Regions from separate parts of the Ensifer sp. SSB1 genome, predicted to be linked through region 1. Evidence: predicted binding sites of a transcription regulator. Region 1 holds the regulator's gene; each other region holds the start of a gene.

What was found. Region 1 encodes PhoB, which activates phosphate uptake and scavenging genes when phosphate is short. Its sites were predicted from a motif close to TGTCATNNANCTGTCAT; they were not measured.
Region 2: I8N66_RS19075 (UDP-2,3-diacylglucosamine diphosphatase) is a predicted target of PhoB. The motif match lies at 3,695-3,711, and genes of this name have one in related genera.
Region 3: I8N66_RS10175 (NAD-glutamate dehydrogenase) is a predicted target of PhoB. The motif match lies at 1,009-1,025, and genes of this name have one in related genera.
Region 4: phnC (phosphonate ABC transporter ATP-binding protein) is a predicted target of PhoB. The motif match lies at 3,245-3,261, and genes of this name have one in related genera.

Annotation. Positions count from the first base shown of each region.
Region 1 is NZ_JAEPRP010000005.1:20,545-26,021, forward strand. It holds gene pstA (phosphate ABC transporter permease PstA) at 1-309, shown strand, start outside; gene pstB (phosphate ABC transporter ATP-binding protein PstB) at 323-1,138, shown strand; gene phoU (phosphate signaling complex protein PhoU) at 1,189-1,902, shown strand; gene phoB (phosphate regulon transcriptional regulator PhoB) at 2,155-2,838, shown strand; gene I8N66_RS02015 (GcrA family cell cycle regulator) at 2,908-3,429, opposite strand; gene I8N66_RS02020 (aspartate aminotransferase family protein) at 3,850-5,049, shown strand; gene argF (ornithine carbamoyltransferase) at 5,154-5,477, shown strand, end outside.
Region 2 is NZ_JAEPRP010000075.1:15,577-21,053, reverse strand. It holds gene I8N66_RS19090 (ABC transporter permease) at 1-314, opposite strand, end outside; gene dgcA (N-acetyl-D-Glu racemase DgcA) at 550-1,533, shown strand; gene I8N66_RS19080 (MFS transporter) at 1,485-2,705, opposite strand; gene I8N66_RS19075 (UDP-2,3-diacylglucosamine diphosphatase) at 2,804-3,643, opposite strand; gene I8N66_RS19070 (NADP-dependent malic enzyme) at 3,816-5,477, shown strand, end outside.
Region 3 is NZ_JAEPRP010000030.1:696-6,172, forward strand. It holds gene pdxY (pyridoxal kinase PdxY) at 84-965, opposite strand; gene I8N66_RS10175 (NAD-glutamate dehydrogenase) at 1,251-5,477, shown strand, end outside.
Region 4 is NZ_JAEPRP010000034.1:28,713-34,189, forward strand. It holds gene phnE (phosphonate ABC transporter, permease protein PhnE) at 1-197, opposite strand, end outside; gene phnE (phosphonate ABC transporter, permease protein PhnE) at 206-1,168, opposite strand; gene phnD (phosphonate ABC transporter substrate-binding protein) at 1,348-2,253, opposite strand; gene phnC (phosphonate ABC transporter ATP-binding protein) at 2,339-3,181, opposite strand; gene I8N66_RS11200 (YciI family protein) at 3,435-3,818, opposite strand; gene I8N66_RS11205 (glycosyltransferase) at 3,908-5,068, opposite strand; gene I8N66_RS11210 (oligosaccharide flippase family protein) at 5,382-5,477, shown strand, end outside.

The sequences.
Region 1 (5,477 bases):
ATCTTCCACCACGTGCTGCCGCTGGCAATGCCGGGCATTCTGACCGGCACCATCATCGGTCTCGCCCATGCGCTTGGCGAAACCGCGCCGCTGCTCCTGATCGGCATGGTCGCCTTCGTGGTCGATTTCCCCGGTTCGCCGATGGAACCGTCGACCGCGCTGCCGGTGCAGATCTACATGTGGGCCAACGAGGCGGAACGCGCCTTCGTCGAGCGCACCTCTGGCGCGATCATCATCCTTCTCATCTTCCTCGTCGTCATGAACCTTGGCGCCATTCTGTTGCGACGTCGCTTTGAGCGCCGTTGGTAGTGAGGTAATTACTATGAACATCATGTCAGAAGCAGCCGTCGAGAAGGCCTTGGATCAGAAAATGAACACTGTGCCCTACAAGATGATCGGCAAGGATGTGTCGGTCTATTACGGCGAGAAGCGCGCGCTTTTCGACGTCAACCTCAACATCCGGGAAAACACGGTGACGGCGCTGATCGGCCCGTCCGGTTGCGGCAAGTCGACCTTCCTGCGCACGCTGAACCGCATGAACGACACCATCGAGAACTGCCGCGTCACCGGCAGGATCACGCTCGATGAGGACGACATCTACGATCCGACCATCGACGTCGTTGAACTGCGCGCTCGCGTCGGCATGGTCTTCCAGAAGCCGAACCCGTTCCCGAAGTCGATCTACGACAACGTGGCCTACGGTCCGCGTATCCATGGACTTGCCCGCACCAAGGCGGATTTCGACGAGATCGTCGAGACTAGCCTGCAGAAGGCCGGTCTGTGGAACGAGGTCAAGGACCGCCTGCAGGAGCCCGGCACCGGGCTTTCCGGTGGTCAGCAGCAGCGCCTCTGCATCGCCCGTGCCGTCGCCGTCAGCCCCGAAGTCATCCTGATGGACGAGCCCTGCTCGGCGCTTGACCCGATCGCGACCGCCAAGGTCGAAGAACTCATTCACGAACTGCGCACGAACTTCACGATCGTCATCGTGACCCACTCGATGCAGCAGGCCGCCCGCGTTTCGCAGCGCACCGCCATGTTCCACCTCGGCAATCTCGTCGAGGAGAACGACACCGACAAGATGTTCACCAATCCGGATGACCAGCGCACCCAGGATTACATCATGGGCCGCTTCGGCTGAGGCCGCATAAGGCTGCAACAGTAACTGGAAAGCGCCTGTAAGGATCGACGATCATGTCCATGCATATCATGTCCGCCTATGACGAAGAACTGAAGTACCTGACGCGCCGCATCTCGGAGATGGGCGGTCTCGCAGAGCAGATGGTCGCCGAATCCGTTCGCGCCCTGGTCAATTCCGACCTGGCTCTCGCGCAGAAGGTGATCTCGGACGACACCGTCCTCGACGATGCCGAGCGCCAGATCGGCGAGAAGGCGATCGTCACGATCGCCAAGCGCCAGCCGGTCGCCGCCGACCTTCGCGAGATCATGGGGTCGATCCGCATCGCCTCCGATCTGGAGCGTGTCGGCGACCTCGGCAAGAACACCGCCAAGCGCGTGATCGCGGTTGCCGGTTCCGGCATCCCGCGCAAGCTCGCCCGCGGTCTCGAGCACCTCGCCGAGCTCGCGCTGGTGCAGCTCAAGGAAGTGCTCGACGTGTATGCCTCGCGCTCGCCGGAAAAGGCCAACAGCATCCGTGAGCGCGACGAGGAGATCGATGCGATCTACACCTCGCTGTTCCGCGAATTGCTGACCTACATGATGGAAGATCCGCGCAACATCACGCCCTGCACACATCTTCTGTTCTGCGCCAAGAACATCGAGCGTATCGGTGACCACGCGACCAACATCGCCGAGACGATCTACTACATGGCTACGGGTGCCCAGCCGGAAGGCGAGCGTCCGAAGGATGACAACACGTCGACGTTGGGCTCGGTCAACGACTAGGTTAGAGCGGGATGCGAGGGGAGTTACATATACACTTCCCCATCCCTTCTAGCGCCGAACGCGCGTTCGCAATGCATGCCCCATGAATATCATCCGGTCGCGGCTTCGGTCGCGGCCCCGAATTCCTGTATCTGAAGCACGCGGCTTTCGCACCGCCTTTGAAAACGGCGGTTGTGCTCCAGATTTAGAGTGTCTGAGCGCCGGTCGGTCCACTGGACCCGCACGGCGCTCACGGTAAGGAGTGGTTACCTGATGTTGCCAAAAATCGCCGTGGTCGAGGACGAAGAGGCGCTGAGCGTCCTGCTGCGTTACAATCTGGAAGCGGAAGGCTTCGACGTCGATACGATCCTCAGGGGTGACGAGGCAGAGATCCGGCTTCAGGAACGTCTGCCCGATCTCCTCATCCTCGACTGGATGCTGCCTGGCGTCTCCGGCATCGAGCTGTGCCGTCGGCTGCGCCAACGCCCGGAAACGGAGCGACTGCCGATCATCATGCTGACGGCGCGCGGCGAAGAGAGCGAGCGCGTTCGTGGTCTGGCGACCGGGGCAGACGACTATGTGGTCAAGCCGTTCTCGACGCCGGAGCTGATGGCTCGCGTCAAGGCGATGCTGCGCCGGGCGAAGCCTGAAGTGCTCTCGACGTTGCTGCGCTGCGGCGATATCGAGCTCGACCGGGAAACCCATCGCGTTCATCGCCGTAGCCGCGAAGTTCGCCTGGGGCCGACGGAGTTCCGCCTGCTGGAGTTCCTGATGTCCTCTCCGGGCCGCGTCTTCTCGCGCTCGCAGCTCCTGGACGGCGTCTGGGGCCATGACATCTATGTCGATGAGCGTACCGTCGACGTCCATGTCGGCCGCCTGCGCAAGGCGTTGAACTTCTCGACCATGCCCGACGTCATTCGCACGGTCCGCGGCGCCGGATACTCGCTCGAAAGCTGAGAATGGCAAATTGAAGCCAATAAAAAAGGGGCCGATCGGCCCCTTTTCCTTTTGTTCCCGCGCGGCGCCTTAGCGCATCCGTCGACGCTCGGCCGAGGGCTGGTAAGCAAGCCGTGCATGGAAGCTGCAATAGGGCGACGACTCCGGCGAGTCATTGCCGCAGAAGTGAAACTCTTCCTTCAGCGGGTCGCCGATCGGCCACTTGCAGGTGCGCTCGGTGAGCTGGGTCAGCTCGAGGCGGCGCGACATCGGCACGACCACGTCGGTGCTGATGCTGAAATCCTGCTCGGCCACGAGATCGACTTCGATCTCTTCCTTGAGAACCGTGGCGCCGGACGGACGGGCAACGGTGCGGGTCGCAACGCGCGCGGCGTAGTTCGGTGCGCGCGGGGCCGAGGTCGGCCGCTTCGGACGGGCCGCAGCGGTGGTGCTGCCGCCAGCCTTGGCGCGTCCCGGGAGGCTCAGGCGATGAACCTTGCCGATGACAGCGTTACGGCTGACACCGCCGAGCTGTGCCGCGATCTGGCTAGCGCTCAGGCCCTCGGACCAAAGCTTCTTCAGTTTCTCCACCCGCTCGTCAGTCCAGTTCATCTCTGCACTCTCCGTTCTCAGCGTTGGGGATGGCAGAATCCCTCACCGCACCCCGGCTGAACCCCGAGGTTGCAAACGCGATAACTCTTTTGGTGACTAGGTCCGCCGCATGCGTCTAGTAATTGAATGTTAACGTACTGACCGTCGGACTCCGTGGCAAGAGTCCGGGGAATCGAGCCGAATCGAATTCGTAGTTTTCCCCAACTTGCTCGATCAGCGTTGCATTTTTGCAAGCCCTTCCGACTGATTTTTTCGCCGCAGGGAAACGGGCCTTGTCATCGCGCTGCAAGGCTTGGTTTTGTTGACATTGCAGTGCGAAATGGGAATAGTGCCTGCGCCGCCGCAAGGCGGCATTTTTGGTTTTTATCGGGCCGCACGAAGCCGCGGGATCGATGTCGACTGGAGTAAGGAGAGCCTCGCATGACTGCAACCACGCCGCTTTATGACACCTACATGCGCGCGCCGTTGCGTTTCGAGCGAGGAGAGGGCGTCTGGCTGATTGCCGAAGATGGCTCGCGCTACCTCGACTTCGCTGCCGGCGTTGCCGTGAACTCGCTTGGTCATGCGCATCCGCACCTCGTCGAGGCACTGAAGGCGCAGGCCGAGAAGGTCTGGCACCTTTCCAACCTGTACGAGGTTCCTGGCCAGGAAAGCCTTGGGCGTCGCCTGGCGGCCGTCACCTTTGCCGATCGGGTCTTCTTCACCAATTCCGGTGCGGAAGCGCTGGAATGCGCGATCAAGACGGCGCGGCGCTATCACTTCGCCAAGGGGCAGCCCGAGAAGTTTCACGTCATCACCTTCGAGGGTGCCTTCCACGGCCGCACGATCGCGACGATCGCCGCCGGCGGCCAACAGAAATACATCGAAGGTTTCGGGCCGAAGGCGCCGGGGTTCTACCAGGTTCCGTTTGGTGACATCGCAGCCGTCAAGAATGCGATCACCGAGGAGACCGCTGCGATCCTGATCGAACCGATCCAGGGCGAGGGCGGCATCCGTCCGGCGACCAAGGAGTTCATGCAGGAATTGCGCGCGCTCTGCGACGAGTTCGGCCTGCTCCTGATCCTTGACGAGGTTCAGACCGGCGTCGGCCGTACCGGCAAGCTGTTCGCCCATGAATGGTCGGGTATCCGCCCGGATATCATGGCCGTGGCCAAGGGCATCGGCGGCGGTTTCCCGCTCGGCGCTTGCCTTGCGACGGAAGAAGCGGCTGCCGGCATGGTGGCTGGCACGCATGGCTCCACCTATGGCGGCAACCCGTTGGCCATGGCCGTCGGCAACGCCGTGCTCGACGTCATCCTCGCGGACGGTTTCCTCGGCCATGTGCGGGATGTCGCGCTCGTGTTCCGCCAGGGCCTTGCCTCGCTGAAGGACCGCTTCCCGGATGTCATTGAGGACATCCGCGGCGATGGCCTGATGCTGGGCATCAAGGTGAAGGGTCCCTCGGCCGATCTCCTGAAGGAAATCCGCGCCGAGAAGCTCCTGGCCGTACCGGCCGGCGACAACGTATTGCGCCTGCTGCCGCCGCTGACGGTGACGGCGGAGGAAGCGCGCGAGGGTCTCGCACGCATCGAGCGCGCTGCCGAGGCAGTGCGCAAGGCCGGCGGCAACGCTGCCGCTTAACGGATAGGACCGACGCCGACACAGGGTGTTAGAATGATCTTCGTGCGTTCACGCGGAATGCGTGGCGCACCAGGGATCGATTTTTCAGACAGGAACCGAGTACGATGGCAGGCACCAGACATTTTCTCGATCTTTCGGCCATGACGGCCGCCGATCTCCGGACGATCATTGACGATGCCCGCGTCCGAAAGGCGGCGACCAAGGCAGGAACCGCCGAGAAGCCGCTCGCCGGCAAGATGCTGGCGATGATCTTCGAAAAGCCGTCGACCCGTACACGCGTCTCCTTTGACGTTGGCATGCGCCAGCTGGGCGGCGAGACCCTGTTTCTTTCGGGCACCGAAATGCAGCTCGGCCGCGCCGAGACGATCGGCGACACCGCCAAGGTCCTGTCGCGCTATGTCGACGCGATCATGATCCGCACCACCGAC
Region 2 (5,477 bases), on a different contig from region 1:
AGTTCCGCCGGCAAGGCGTCGATAAGCTCGATATACCGCTGCCCGCCCTCGGCAAAATGCACGTCGTCGCGCGAAGTGCCGGCAATGCGGGTCATGAAGCGTCGGATGATCCAGGCACCAGCCGTATCCATCGCCGTCACGCCGGAGAGATCGAACTGCGTGACGCCATCGCTCTTGCGTGCGAGGCCATCGAGCTTCTTGGCCATGGCTTCCGCAGTTTCATGCCGCCAGGTGCCCGTGAAGACATAGCTTTGCCCACCGGTACTTTCGGCCAGTTCGACATCGGCGGTAAGCTTGCGGGCGGATTGCGTCACGTGGTTTCGGTTTTCCTGATTTGCGATCGCATAATCCTTTAAATCGAAATCGACCTAACGACAGAATTATGCAGCAGACCTAAAGTGTTACAGCGACCTTTATGCGTCTCAACGCGCGGCGCCGTAAAGATTCGTAAATGCTTGCACCGTCATAACGGCTCGCACCGTAGCTGTCACCCGCACGTTGGGCCGGCGGCGATGCCGGACCCTCAGATTGCTCGCCGGAGACGCTTTCATGTCACTTTCCCTCGATGCTTCAGTGGAACATTTCCCGATCGCAGGCACCTTCACGATCTCGCGTGGCTCCAAGACGACGGCAAGCGTCGTCACCTGCCGAATCAGCGACGGCACCCACACCGGCGCCGGCGAGTGCGTGCCCTATGGACGCTATGGCGAAACGATCGAATCGGTACTTTCCGAGATTGCCGCCATACGCCCGCATATCGAGGCGGGCCTCAGCCGCGTCGAGTTACAGCGCCAGATGAAGCCGGGTGCCGCCCGCAACGCCGTCGATTGCGCACTATGGGATCTCGAGGCCAAGCAGAAAAACAAGGCCGTTCATATACTTGCAGGCATTCCCTCGCCTCAGGAATTGACCACCGCCTACACATTGTCGCTTGCCGAACCGGATGCAATGCGCGAGCAGGCCGCAAAATACGCCCACCGTGCCCTGCTCAAGATCAAGGTCGGCACGCCGGACGATGCCGCGCGTATCCGCGCCGTACGGGCCGGCGCGCCGAAGAGCCGCATCATTCTCGATGCCAATGAAGGCTGGACGCCGGAAACGCTTGCCTATCATTTTGCGATCTGCGCGGAGGAGCGCATCGACCTGATCGAGCAGCCGCTCCCTGCCGGGTGCGACGAGGCACTGGCGACGATAGCCCGGCCCGTCCCCATCTGCGCGGATGAAAGCGTGCACGCGACCGGCGACCTTGCCGCCCTCGTCGGCCGCTACGATGCCGTCAACATCAAGCTCGACAAGACCGGCGGTCTCACCGAGGCGCTGCGAATGCGCGATCAGGCGACCGCACTTGGCCTGAAGATCATGGTCGGTTGCATGGTCGGCAGCTCGCTGGCGATGGCGCCGGCAATCCTTGTCGCCCAGGGCGCCGATTTCGTCGACCTCGACGGGCCGCTGTTGCTCGCCGAAGATCGCACGCCGGGCCTACGCTACGAGGCGTCGCTGGTCTTCCCGCCGGAACCGCGTCTCTGGGGCTGAAGGTACCAGGCGGCGACCGCGAAGCAGCAGCCGGCAAAGGCAACGACCGACATCGAGTAGAAGCCCTTTACACCGTACCAGGCATAGAAATAGCCGGACAGGAACGTGAAGATCGCGGTGAAGATGCCGGTATAGAAGAAATAGAGCCCCTGGGCGGACGCCTCCTGCGACTCCACCACCCGCTCCACCAGCTTGTGCTGCATGCCCGTGTGCATGATCGCATAGGTGAAGGCATGGAAGCACTGGAGGATGAAGTAGCCGCTGAAGCCGAGATCCATCGGGAAGATGATCCAGCGCACCACGGCGAGAAAGCAGCCGGACAGGATCATCACCCAGACGCTGAAACGACGGCTGATCGCCTTGGCGAAGATGAACATCGTCACCTCAGCCGCCACGCCCGCACTCCAGAGCAGGCCGATTTCGGTACCGCTATAGCCGATGTGCTGCCAATAGATCGCCGAGAAAGCGAAGAGCATCGCATGGCTGGCGTTCACCAGCGTCACACCGATCAACAGCAGTTGCAGGTCGAGCTGTCGCAGCGACTTCGGCGGCGGCTCGGTGAGCGCGGTGATCGGTGACGGCCGGCGGGGCTTGCCGACCCGGGGTGCCCCATACGCCATGGCGATGGTCAGCCCGAACCCGATCGCCATGGCCGGTAGCACCATGTCGCTGCCGAAGATACCGACCATCCAGCCGCCGATCATCGTCGCTCCGATGAACGCAACCGAGCCCCAGAGCCGCATATGGGCATAATCGAAACCCCAGCGGCGCACGCCCGATAGCGCAATCGCCTCGACGATCGGCACATAGGGCGAATAGACGGCCGATTGCAGTGTGTAGATGACCAGCACCGGCCAGAAGTCGCGGAAGTAGAAGAGCACCAGGGCGGTCGCCAGCGACAGGCACCCGGACCAGATCAGCACGATCGCACGCTCGCCGAGACGGTCGGCAATGACGCCCGCGATCGGCGCGGTGATGACGCGCACGAACATCGGCAGCGCCAGCACGACGCCGATCTCGAAGTCGGTCATCGAGAGCGTGCTGAGCCACATCGGAAAATACGGCATCGCGAAGCCGTTGACGATTAGCGGCGCGCAGAAGAGCAAGGCGATGCGAAGCGCGAAATGGCGCGGCGGAGGGCCCACATATGCGGGCGCTGAGGAGGGAATCATCGGCTGACCTGGATGGCTGTACGTGATCTCTAGCACAGCCCGGGCATGGCTCGCCATAACCTAGTTTTCGCGACAGGACCGGCCTGCCGCCTCTGGGGTCAGGCGGCGCGCTGGGTCAGCAATTGCGCAAGCAGCTTGTCGGCTTCGCCCGACGCTTCGCCCTCGAGGGCACCGCCGCGCATCTGGTGCCAGGTGATGAGCTCCATCGTGCCATCGTGGTGCTCGGCAATCGCGGTACAGCTTTCCACCCAATCGCCGGTGTTGATGTAGCGGATATCGCCGATGTTCTCGATGACGGCATGGTGGATGTGTCCGCAGATCACGCCCTGCGCGTCGTAGCGACGAGCCTCGTCGGCAACCACCTTCTGGAACTCGCCGATGAAGTTCACCGCATGCTTCACCTGGAGCTTGGCCCAGGAGGAGAACGACCAATAGGGCATGCCGAGACGCCGGCGGATGGCGGCCAGGCCGATATTGATGGCGATCGCCGTGTCATAGGCCCAGTCGCCGAGATAGGCCAGCACACGGGCATTGCGCACCACCACATCGAACTCGTCGCCGTGCAGGATGAGATACTTGCGGCCGTCGGCGCCGGCGTGGAGATAGCGCTGCGCCACCTCGATGCCGCCGAAGTGCACGCCGGGAAAATCGCGCAGGAACTCGTCGTGATTGCCGGGGATATAGACGATGCGCGTACCCTTGCGCGCCTTGCGCAGCAATTTCTGGACGACGTCGTTGCAGTTCTGCGGCCAGTACCAGCTGCGCTTCAGTCGCCACCCGTCGACGATATCGCCGACAAGCACGATCGTTTCGGCTTCGTGGTACCGCAGGAAATCAAGCAGGTAGTCCGTCTTGGCGGCCTTGGAGCCGAGATGGACGTCGGAGATGAACAACGTCCTGAGCTTTCGTACGGAGTTGTCTTGCTGCGCCGCCGTCATGCCAGCCTCGTCTCTAGTTACGCTTCCTGCCTCCGTGAAAACCAGACTCGTGTTTCAGGAAGATGACATGAGCGCCTTGCTGCCTGTCGGGCTCCCGAAATCAGCACGGCAAACTGTACCTCGCTCCGAATTCATGCCAAAAGGCACGACCACGAATGAGGAATGTGAGAGCATGAACACGGGCGACAAAACGAAATCCCAAACAGGTCCGGCCAGCGGCGACATCGACCAGCAGGCCCTATTCTTCCACCGTTACCCTCGCCCGGGAAAGCTCGAAATCCAGCCCACCAAGCCGCTCGGCAACCAGCGTGACCTGGCGCTTGCCTATTCGCCAGGCGTTGCCGCGCCTTGCATCGCCATCCGCGACAACCCGGAGACGGCTGCGGATTTCACCGCCCGTGCCAACCTGGTTGCCGTGATCTCCAACGGCACAGCCGTGCTCGGCCTCGGCAATATCGGCCCGCTGGCCTCCAAGCCGGTCATGGAAGGCAAGGCGGTTCTGTTCAAGAAGTTCGCCGGCATCGACGTCTTCGACATCGAGATCGACGCCTCGAGCATCGACCGCATGGTCGACGTGATCTCGGCACTGGAGCCGACTTTCGGCGGCATCAACCTCGAGGACATCAAGGCGCCCGAGTGCTTCGAAGTCGAGCGGCGCCTGCGCGAGAAGATGCAGATCCCGGTCTTCCATGACGACCAGCACGGAACCGCCATCATCGTCGCCGCCGCCATCCTCAACGGTCTGGAACTCGCCGGCAAGGACATCGCCAAGGCAAAGATCGTCACCTCCGGCGCTGGTGCGGCAGCACTTGCCTGTCTCAACCTGCTCGTGACGCTCGGCGCCAAGCGCGAGAACATCTGGGTCCACGACCTCGAAGGCCTCGTCTACAAGGGGCGCGAAGTGTTGATGGACGAGTGGAAGTCCATCTATGCGCAGGACAGCAGCAACCGCGTTCTCGCCGACAGCATCGGCGGCGCAGACGTCTTCCTCGGCCTGTCCGCCGCAGGCGTGCTGAAGCCGGAACTGCTGGTGCAGATGGCCGAAAAGCCGCTGATCATGGCGCTTGCCAACCCGACGCCGGAGATCATGCCGGAAGCCGCCCGTGCCGCCCGCCCGGACGCGATGATCTGCACCGGCCGCTCGGACTTTCCGAACCAGGTCAACAACGTTCTCTGCTTTCCGCACATCTTCCGCGGAGCGCTCGACTGCGGCGCAAGCACGATCAACGAAGAAATGAAGATGGCGGCGGTCCGCGCCATTGCCGGCCTCGCCCGCGAGGAGCCGTCCGACGTTGCCGCCCGCGCCTATTCCGGCGAGACCCCGGTCTTCGGCCCGGACTACCTCATCCCCTCGCCCTTCGACCAACGCCTCATCCTGCGCATCGCGCCGGCCGTCGCCAAGGCAGCTGAGGAAAGCGGTGTCGCCACCCGTCCGATCCAGGACTATGACGCCTATCTCGACAAGCTGAACCGCTTCGTCTTCCGTTCGGGCTTCATCATGAAGCCGGTGTTCGCGGCTGCCAAGAACGCCCAGAAGAACCGGGTGATCTTTGCCGAAGGCGAAGACGAGCGCGTGCTGCGCGCCGCCCAGGTGCTGCTCGAAGAGGGTACTGCCCGCCCGATCCTGATCGGCCGTCCGCAGATCATCGAGACCCGCCTGCGCCGCTACGGCCTGCGCATCCGTCCCGATGTCGATTTCGAAGTGGTCAACCCCGAAGGCGACCCGCGCTACCGCGACTATGTCGAGGACTACTTCGCCCTTGTCGGCCGTCTCGGCGTCATCCCGGAAGCCGCCCGCACCATCGTGCGCACCAACACGACGGTCATCGGCGCA
Region 3 (5,477 bases), on a different contig from region 1:
GTCCAGCTCCGAGTCATGAAAGTCATCATGATCCAAAGTTCAATCCACAATGTCTTCCAGGCATCGTCGATGAACAGCTTCTTCTATTTTCGCCGTATCTGATTGGGATGCACCAGCCGGCGCATCTGCACCATCGCCATCGGCGTCGAAAGGCTGGACGCATCCTGCTCGATCGTCAGTTCATCCGCCCCGCGCTTGACGCTGCGGGCGATGATTTCAAATACGCTCGCGGTCGCCATTTGCAATGCACGCTCCTCCGACAATCCTTCGAGAAGTCGCGCCAGGAAGACGGCGGTCAGCAAGTCTCCAGTACCGTTTGGCGGGTTCTCGACGAGCCGATGTTCGGCGAGCAGCGCGTGATTGCCCGAAAGGAAGAGATTGCCTGTACCGCCGCTCATCATCGGCACCGCCGATGTCACCAGCACGCGGGCCGGGCCGAGGCCGAGCGCGGCATCGAGGATCGCCGTATTCGTTTCCAGCGTCGCGCCCGCAAGCCAGGCCAGCTCGAAGCGGTTCGGCGTCGCCAGATTGGCAAGCGGCAGCAACTGGTCGCGAATGGCCGTCGCGGTCGCCTCCGGAACATAGAGCCCGCCGGCATCGCCAATAACAGGATCGCATGCATAGATCAGCTTGGGATTGCGCTCCCTCAGCGCCGTCACCAGCCGGGAAACGCCTTCAGCCTGTCCGGCCGAGCCGAGGTAGCCGGAAAGCACGGCGCGCACCTCGTCGACCCAGGGCGCAGCAATGAGATCGTCGATCACCGACTGGAAATCCGCGTCCGAGATGGTGACGCGGGTCGAGCGTCCGTGCCCGGGATGCCAGGGGAGAATGACTGTCGGCAAGGCCCAGACCGGGTGCCCCAGTGTCTCCAGCGCGAAGACCGCGGCCCGGTTGCCGACCTTGCCACGCACGACATGGCTCGAGATGACGATGACGGCACCGGGCAGGGAGGGCATTTCGGGCATCGACGAGTCCAATCCTTCGGTCTAGAAACTCTGATCACCCGACTGTCACTGCCCTGTCAACAGGCGATGGCAGATAGGTCCAGTCGAAGCCGCTAGCGTTTTCGTGCTTTTTCATCGATTTTCGAGCAATTTTCGCGAATTTGCCTTCGATTTAAATGGATTTAAGCTGTTTTCACGTGAAATTCTCCAATTTTTGGCTCGATTTTGCCGAAATCGGCGTAAAAAGCGGTCGCCATTAGCCATGGTTCTGATAGGGTTTGGCCTATCATGAATGGGAGAGACTTCATGGGCGTGAAATACAATCCGAAGCGGGACAGACACATCGACGCAGCAAAGGCGGCCGCCATCAAACTGGGCGTCGACGGGCTGGCGCCGGAGATCCTCTTCGGTGGGGCCAGCAACGACGACCTCGATCTTTATTCGGCGGACATGCTGGCGCTGATTGCAGCCCACGCGCATCGGGAACTCACCCGCTGGGACGGTGGCAAGCCACAGGTTTCGGTCGAAAGCGTCGAAGGCGTCGCACCTGGCGGCACCGAGGTCTCGATCATCGCGATCACCGAGCACAACATGCCCTTCCTCTATGATTCGATCATGGGGGAAATCACCAGCACGCACCGCGACATTCACCTCGCGATCCACCCCATTCTGGTCAAGGAACCGGGCAAACCGGCAAAGCTCTTCGATCCGGAAGAGGAAAGCGATCCGTCGCACCGCGTCAGCCACATCCAGATCCACCTGACGAAGCTGGCCCCGGTCGAGGCCGAACAACTCAGCAACCGTATCCGCGACGTGCTGGAGCAGGTCCATCAGACCGTGCACGACTGGCCGGCGATGACGACGTTGCTTGACCAGGCCATGCAGGAGCTCGAAGCCTACAACGCGTCGCGCAAGAAGAGCGACCGCGACGAGGCGCTCGCCTTCCTTCGCTGGCTGCGAGACAACAACTTCACCTTCCTCGGCATGCGCGAATACACCTATTCGGGCAAGGGCGAGAAGGCAGCCGTCGAACGCGGCAAGGGCAGGGGCCTCGGCATCCTTTCCAACCCCGACGTGCGCGTCTTGCGCCAGGGCAAGGACGCGGTGCTGACCACACCTGAAATCCTCGCCTTCCTGGACGGCCCGGATTTCCTGATCGTTACCAAGGCCAACGTGAAGTCCGTCGTGCATCGGCGCGCCTATATGGACTATATCGGTATCAAGCGGTTCGACGCCGACGGCAATGTCACCGGGGAACTGCGCATCGTCGGCCTGTTCACCTCGACCGCCTATACGCGCCAGGCAGCAGAAATTCCGCTGTTGCGCCACAAGATCGAGAAGATCGTCGATCATTTTGGCTACGACCCGCAGAGCCACTCCGGCAAGATGCTCGCCAACACGCTGGAATCCTATCCGCGCGACGACCTGTTCCAGATCGATGTCGGCCTGCTTGCCGCCTTCTGCGAGCAGATCAACGAACTCGGCGACCGGCCGCGCATCCGCGTCCTGCCGCGGATCGACCATTTCGACCGTTTCGTCTCGGTCATCGTCTTTGTGCCGCGCGAACAGTACGATTCGGATGTCCGCGAAAAGATCGGCGACTACCTGAAGACGGTCTATGACGGCCGCGTCTCCGCCTACTATCCGGCCTTCCCGGAAGGGGGCCTCGCCCGTGTCCACTTCATCATCGGCCGCTCCGCCGGCAAGACGCCGCGCATTCCGCAGGCCAAGCTCGAAGAAGCGGTGCGCGGCATCGTCACCCGCTGGATCGACCGGTTCGACCTGCTCGCCCGCAAGGACGGCATCGAGCTTGATGTCGACAATGCCTACCAGTCGTTCTTCACGCCGGCGGAGGCCTATGCTGATCTGGCCGATATCGCGGCGTGCAAGGGCCCGGATCCGATCCGGATCTCGTTCTACAACTATCCCCGCGCGGTCATGCGTGCCGATACGGCCGAGCTGAAGATCTTCCACGCCGGCGAACCGGTATCGCTGTCGCGCCGCGTGCCGCTGCTCGAAAACCTCGGCTTCCGGGTGATCAGCGAGCAGACCTATGACATCGGCGTCAACGCCCACGGCGAAGAACAGCGCAAGGTCGTGCTGCACGACATGGAGCTAATCCACCGCGACGGACACGCGCTGAACCTCGACAAGACCGGCCCGGCCCTGGAAGAAGCCTTCCTGGCCGCCTGGAACGGCTCGATCGAGGACGACAACTTCAATCGGCTGATCCTGCTTGCGGGCCTCAACGCCCGCGAAGTGACAGTGCTGCGCGCCTATGCCCGTTATCTGCGCCAGGCCGGCATCACCTACTCACAGGGCTATATCGCCGACACCCTGAACAAGTATCCGGCAATTGCCGCCGACATCTTCAAGCTGTTCGTGACCCGCATGGATCCGAAGCTCGAGGACAAGCCGCGCGCCAAGAAGTGCAACGCGCTGCTGTCCGCGATCGAAGACGCGCTCTCGGCGGTTCCGAGCCTCGACGAAGACCGGATTCTGCGCCGCTACGTCAACGCGATCGAAGCAACGCTTCGGACCAACTACTTCCAGCATGACGTCGACGGCAAGCCGCGCGCGGTCCTTGCCTTCAAGCTGGACCCGAAGCAGCTCGACGGTTTGCCGGAACCGCACCCGTTCCGCGAAATCTTCGTCTACGGCACCGAGGTCGAGGGCGTGCACCTGCGCTTCGGCAAAGTCGCCCGTGGCGGCCTTCGCTGGTCGGACCGCGCCCAGGACTACCGCACGGAAGTGCTCGGCCTGGTGAAGGCGCAGCAGGTCAAGAACGCCGTTATCGTGCCCGTCGGCGCCAAGGGCGGCTTCTATCCGAAGCTGCTTCCGGTCGGCGGCACCCGCGACGAAATCTTCAAGGCTGGTACCGAAGCCTACAAGACCTTCATCCGCACGCTTCTGTCGGTCACCGACAACATCGTCGGCCAGGACGTCGTGCCGCCGGCCGATACGCAGCGCCATGACGGCGACGACCCCTACTTCGTCGTTGCCGCCGACAAGGGCACCGCGACCTTCTCCGACACGGCCAACGGCCTGGCGCAGGAAGCGGGCTTCTGGCTCGACGACGCCTTCGCATCGGGTGGTTCGGCAGGTTACGACCACAAGAAGATGGGCATCACCGCTCGCGGCGCCTGGGAAACCGTCAAGCGGCACTTCCGCGAGATGGACACCGACATCCAGACGACGCCCTTCACGGTTGCCGGCGTCGGCGACATGTCGGGCGACGTCTTCGGCAACGGCATGCTTTTGTCTGAAAAGATCCGCCTGATCGCGGCCTTCGATCACCGCGATATCTTCATCGATCCGAATCCGGATATCGATGGCTCCTTTGCTGAGCGCAAGCGCATGTTCGCCCTGCCGCGTTCGAGCTGGCAGGACTATGACCGCAAGACGCTTTCGGAAGGCGCGATGATCATTTCGCGTGCGGAGAAATCGGTGACGCTGACGCCGCAGGCGATGGCAGCCATCGGCCTCGACAAGCAGAAGGCAACGCCCTTCGAGATCATGAACGCGATCCTGAAGAGCCAGGTCGATCTGCTCTGGTTCGGCGGTATCGGCACCTATGTGCGCGGCAGCAACGAAACGGATGCTGAAGTCGGCGATCGCGCCAACGACGCCATTCGCGTGGCGGCCGAAGAGGTCCGCGCCCGCGTCATCGGCGAAGGCGCCAACCTTGGCGTCACCCAGAAGGGCCGTATTGGCTTCGGCCTCAATGGCGGCCGCTGCAACTCGGATGCCATCGACAACTCGGCCGGCGTGAACTCGTCGGACGTCGAGGTCAACATCAAGATCGCGCTTGCCTCGGCCATGCGCGATGGTCGCCTGACCCGTCCGAAGCGCAACACGCTGCTCGCCTCGATGACCGAGGAGGTGGGTCACCTGGTGCTGCGCAACAACTACGAGCAGTCGCTGGCGATCTCGCTGACCGCAATGCAAGGGCTCGGCAACCGCACGACGCTCGGCCGTCTCATGACGCGGCTGGAGGCCGACGGCCATCTCAACCGCAAGGTCGAGACGCTGCCGACCGACCAGGCGATGACCGAGCGCTACCAGGCAGGCAAGCCATTGACCCGCCCGGAAATCGGCGTGCTGCTCTCCTACTCCAAGCTCGTCCTCTTCGATGAGCTGATTGCGAGCGAGCTGCCCGACGATCCCTACTTCACGGCGACGCTGGAGCGTTACTTCCCGGGCAAGATGCGCAAGACCTATGCCGGCGACATCCACGGGCACCGCCTGCGCCGCGAGATCATCGCGACGATTCTCGCCAACGAGGTCATCAATCGCGGTGGTCCGGCCTTCGTCTCGACGCTGACGGATGCCACCGGCTTCCTCTCGGCTGACGTCGTCAAGGCGGCAGTGCTGGCGCTCGACGGCTTCGACCTGCCGCGGATCTATGACGAGATCGACGCGCTCGACAACAAGATCGGCGGCGGCCTGCAGAACATCCTCTATCAGGAGGTTGGCCGCATCTTCACGCTCGTCACCGAGCGGGCGCTGCGCACCCATGCGGCGACTGGCTCG
Region 4 (5,477 bases), on a different contig from region 1:
CCGGCGATGCCCCAGTTGGCATTGCCCAGCACCTGTCCGATCGAGAAGAACCACCAGCTGAAGATGAGATATACGATGATACCGCCGGTAACCGCTGCCGTGCGTACGCGCTTGGAGGTAGAGGATTTCAGGAGTTCTGGATGGCGGTTCGCGATCGCATCCATTTCCATCGGGTTCAATCGTGTGGTCGTGGTCATGCGTGCACCTACTGGGCCAGCTGGAAGGACTGTTCGCCAACAAGGCGACGGCGGAGCCAGGCGGAAAACTGGTCGACAGCGAAAATGGTCGCGAAAAGCAGAATGACGATCGCAAGCGTTTTCGCCTGGTGGCCCTGGCCGATCGAGAGGCGCAGCAACTCGCCGATGCCACCGCCGCCGACGGCGCCGATGATGGTCGAGGCGCGCACATTAATCTCGAGGCGCAGGAGGAAATAGCTGGTGAAGTTCGGCAGTACCTGCGGCACCATGCCGAACCAGACGCGCTCGATCCAGTTGCCGCCGGCGGCGCGCAGGCCTTCGTCGGGTTTCATGTCGGCGTTTTCGACCACTTCGTAGAAGAGCTTGCCGAGCGCACCGATCGTATGGATCGAGACCGCAGCGATCGCGGGAATGGGCCCGAGCGAAAGGATCGCGAGGAAGAAGCCGGCAATTACGACTTCCGGAAAGGCGCGCAGGATCTCCATGATGCGGCGAACAAAGCCACGGATCCAGGGGTTGGGCATCAGGTTGCGCGCGGCGAGGAAGCAAAGCACGAAGCCGAGTGCGGTGCCGATGACAGTGGAGAAGATCGCGATGTTCACGGTCTCCAGCATCTTGTGCACATATTCGGGAATGTAGAAGCTCTCGGTCAGGTAGAGCCGGCCTTCGGGATAGTTGTACTTGAAGCTGCCGTCGTCATAGGGCGAGGGCAGGTCGAACATGGCGCGGAAGATTTCCAGCCCGTCACGCGGCGCGAGGTCTCCGACGAAGTCGAAGAAATGCGGCAGGCGATCGAAGAACTTGCCGGCGTTGGAATCGTTGGCGAACCAAAGCGAGCCCGAAAGAGCCAGGAAGAGAACGCCGAAGCCGAGCCAGGAATAGAGCCTACGGCGGGAACTGAGTTCCTGCCAGTGGCGCTCAATGACGGCGCCGTTGTCGCTCAGATGCCGCGGGAGCAGGGAAGTTGCCATGATCGTTCCGGCTCGCGCCGGCCTCTATGGCATTTCCAGGAAAGCGCCATGCGGCCTTCCATCAGGAAATGCGTGAAAACTAAGCGATAGACATCCGCTGAGGATGGGCGCGGAGCACCCCTTCAAACAAGGAAACGCTGGCCGTTTGGGCGGCCAGCGTTCCCAAGGTATGCGGTCTATCAGCCGCCGATCGTTGCCTTGCGGGCGTCGATGATCGGCTTGTAGAAGTCGACGTTGACTTCGGTGAAGCCGGTGAAATCGCCACCCTGGATGGCCGAGAAGCACGCGGCGTCGGTCTTCGGCAGGTCGAGCATGAACTGCTTGAACTTCGCCTTCATGTCGTCGTTCATCGAGGTGCGCACGACGACCGGGCCATTCGGGATCAGCGGCGACTTCCAGAGTTCGACCAGGTCGTTCATGTCGAGGATGCCCTTGTCGACCATCTTCTTCAGGTTGCCCGAGGTGTAGCCGTCCTTGAATTCGCCGACGCCCGAGCCGAAGGTCGTGCCGGCATCGAAGGTGCCCTTGACGACTTCGAGAACCAGGTTTTCGTGACCGCCGCCGAAGCCGGTCTCACCGAAGAATTCCTTGACCGGCGCGCCGATTGCTTCCGGCAGGGTAACGAGCGGGACGAGGTAGCCAGAGGTCGAGTCCGGATCGGCGAAGCCGAGCTTCTTGCCCTTCAGGTCTTCGAGCTTGGTGATGCCGGAATCCTTGCGGGCAACCATGATCGAGTGGTAGCCGGTCGAGCCGTCGGTCTGAACGGTCGTCAGGATCGGCTCGACGGCGTCAGCCTTGGCCAGATAGATCTTGGCGTAGCCGGAAGCGCCGAGTTCGGCGTAGTCGAGCGTGCCGCCGAGCAGGCCCTGGATAACGCCGTCATAGTCGGCAGCCGGGAACAGCGAGACCTTCTCGACGCCGATCGCAGCCGGCAGCTTGTCGACGAGGCACTGGAAGTTGCGCAGGCGGTCGGCTTCGTTTTCGCCGCCGAGGATGCCGATGCGGAAATCCTTGAGGTCTTCAGCCTGTGCGTGGCCGACGAGGGCGAGGAGAGCGACGGCGCTCAGAAGAGCTTTTTTCAGCATAAGGTTCTCCCGTGTGTCCGGCTCGGCCGGATCTATTGGGTTTCAAAGAGGTGCCCTTGACGCGGGCTTTCGATCCTGGCGGGCGTCAGATGCCGGCCAGTGCCAGCGGCTTGAGGCCGGCCGATGCCGTTTCTTCCTGCGGCTCAGCCGCCGGAATGTTGATGCTGGTGGAGGTCATCGATTCCTCGATGCCCGTATCGGCGCCGTAGATCTCAGCAACGGCTGCCGCCGTCAGATCCTTGGGCTGACCGTCGAAGACGACGCGGCCGTGCGCCATGCCGATGATGCGTTCGCAATAATTGCGCGCGGTATCGAGCGTATGAAGGTTGGTGATGACTGTGATGCCGTCGCGCTCGTTGATGTCACGCAGCGCATCCATGACGATCTTGGCGTTCAGCGGGTCAAGCGAGGCGATCGGCTCGTCGGCGAGCAGAACCTTCGGCTGCTGCATCAGGGCGCGGGCGATCGCGACGCGCTGTTGCTGGCCGCCGGAAAGCGTGCCGGCCGGCTGCAGGGCCGTCTGCTCGATCCCGAGGCGTTCCAGCGCGCCGATCGCCATGATGCGTTCTTCGCGGGTGAACATGTTGAGGATGCTTAAGACCGTCGAACGGTGGTTGAGGCGGCCGAGCAGCACATTGGTGAGCACGTCGAGGCGCGGCACCAGGTTGAACTGCTGGAAGATCATGGCGCAGTCGCGCTGCCAGTTGCGAAGCGCTGCGCCGCGAAGCGACGAGACCTCGGTGCCGTCATAGACGATCGAGCCCGAAGACAGGTCGACGAGGCGATTGATCATGCGCAGCAGCGTCGACTTGCCGGCGCCCGAGCGGCCGATTACGCCGACCATCTGGCCTTGGGGAATGTCGAAGGTAACCGAACTCACGGCTGTCCTCTTGCCGAACTGGCGGGTTACACTCTTCAACTGAAACATTTCTAGCAGGTCCTCTTTCGGGGAGACCGGTCATCGGTATGACACCTGCCATAGCGGCGCTTCATGAAAGCGAAATGTCAGTTTGTTGTAAGTTCTGTTACAGTTCACGCCCACGCGGGCTGGGTTAATCAAATGTGAACGTCGCAGCCCGGGCGCAGGCGCGATTGGTCACCTTCCGCGTGATTGCGTGCTGATCCGAATGGGATCGGGGCGGTAGCCAGGGCGCTCCCGGGGCGCTACCGCCGCGTGATTCCTAGCCCTCGGTGCCAGGCTCCAAGGTTGCCCCCGGAACATAGAGGGCGATCGGCCGGATCTCGTAGATCGCGGTAGGATTGCTGCGCCGCAGCTCGCGTGCAGCCGCTATGGCTGCGTCGATCGTCGGAAAGTCCACGACGTAGAGGCCCAGCAGTTGCTCTTTGGTCTCGGCGAAAGGTCCGTCGGTGACGATGCCTTCGCCCTGGCCCCTGAGCGTCACCGCACCTTCGGCAGGCCCGAGCCGCGCGGCCGGTCCGAAGGCTTTCTGCTGAACGAAGCGCTCATGAACCTCGAGAAGGTCGGACATCAGGGCCGCGTCCTCTTCCGCGCTCCAGGATTCGACCACGCCTGCCGTGTGGTAAGCCAAGATTGCATAATACATGAACCGTCCTCCCGGACGTATTCCTGTCAGGTTTCGCTGGCGGCTTCAATCGGCGCGCGAGGTTCGTGGCCACAACTCTCGCTTGGAAATCAGCCCCAGGACGCGGCGGCCCAACGACAGGCCTGGGCGGCGATGCGCGAACTGCGCTTGAGCTGACCCTGCGCCGCGGCTTGGCGCGCTCTCCAGACAAGGCCGCGGGCGAGCGAACGGGCGAGTTCGCGCCCCGGCGGAAAACTGCCGCTGAGCGAGCGCAGTCCTTCGTCGATCAGGGCATTCCCGAAGACCTCGTCGCAGTCGTATTTCGATCCAGTCGCGCGCCGGAGGATGCGCTTTTCATAGGGCGTCAGCGGACTCCGGCTTTGCTCAAGAGCGCGACCGAAGTCGGAGATGGCGATGTCCCAGCGCTTCTTGCGGGCCATGATCGCACCCCGCTGCAGGAGCGCGCTGCGCTCTTCATCGCCACTCTCGATGCGCCGCGACGGCAGATAGTCGGTGAGCGGCAAGGTCTGGTGCAAACGATCGAAGATCAGCGCATCATTGCTGATCCAGTTTTGATCGCGTCGCTGCGCCTGGAAACGGCTCGCCGCCGGTCCCCGGTCGCCGTCGTGCAGGCGCTGGTGAAAGATGACATTGGCGGTCGAAGCCGCCTTGCCGAGGAGAGAAAGCCTGATCAGCATGTCGTAGTCCACGGATCGCGGCAGTGCTTCATCGAATGCCCCGGCAGCGTCATAGAGGCTGCGGCGGACGAGCATGCCAGGCTGGTGGACGAAGAAATCCTCAAGCGTGGCGATCAGGAATTCGTTCGTCGGACAGTCGTTCCAGTAGCCCGTGTCCAGGAACTTGGCGGCGCCATCCTTTTCGTGCTGGAAACGCACATAGCGCCCGTAGGCGATGCCGGCCGATGGATCGGCCTCGAAGACCTGCATGAGATCACCGAGCGCCGTGGGGCAAACAACGTCGTCGTCATCGACGATCCAGACGAACTGCCCCCTGCTTTTCTGCAGCCCGGCGTTCAATGCACGCGCCTTGCCGGCATTGGCCTGTTCTATCACCTCGATCCGGTTTCCGTATCGGGCAAGCACGTCAGCCGTTTCGTCGGTCGAGCCATCGACGACGACGATAATCTCGTCATCGCGTCCAATCTGCGGCAACAATGCATCGAGCGAAGCTGGTAGATATTGGGCCCGATTGTAGGTGGGAACAATGATGGAGATGCGGGCGCCGTTGCGAGATACGTCCGATAACTTCATGCCTTGTGCTCCTCCTCAATGGCAGCCTCCCCTCTTGGCGCCTTCCCAGTTCCCCAAGCTTCTTTCGGGGCGATCGATGCACCTTCAACGTGTGAAGCGTTGATAAAATGGCGGGCCGCCCTCAATTTCGACAACAAGCCAAAATCTATCGTGAGATAGAATGCAGGCTCGTTTCGATCGCTGAAAGTCTTTGTCCTTAAATCGACCGCGTTTTGAGGACAAAGACCTGCGGCAAAGCAGCTATATCGACCGCAACGCGTCTCATGACGTGCGGTGTTGTGGTTCGTGAGCTGAATGACGGAAGGCATTTCTATTGAGCCGTGCAGTAAAACTGACCGGGCAAGCCATCTGGGCTTCATTGGGCCAATTGGCGCAGGCGTTGCTTGCAACCATCAGCACCATCATCCTG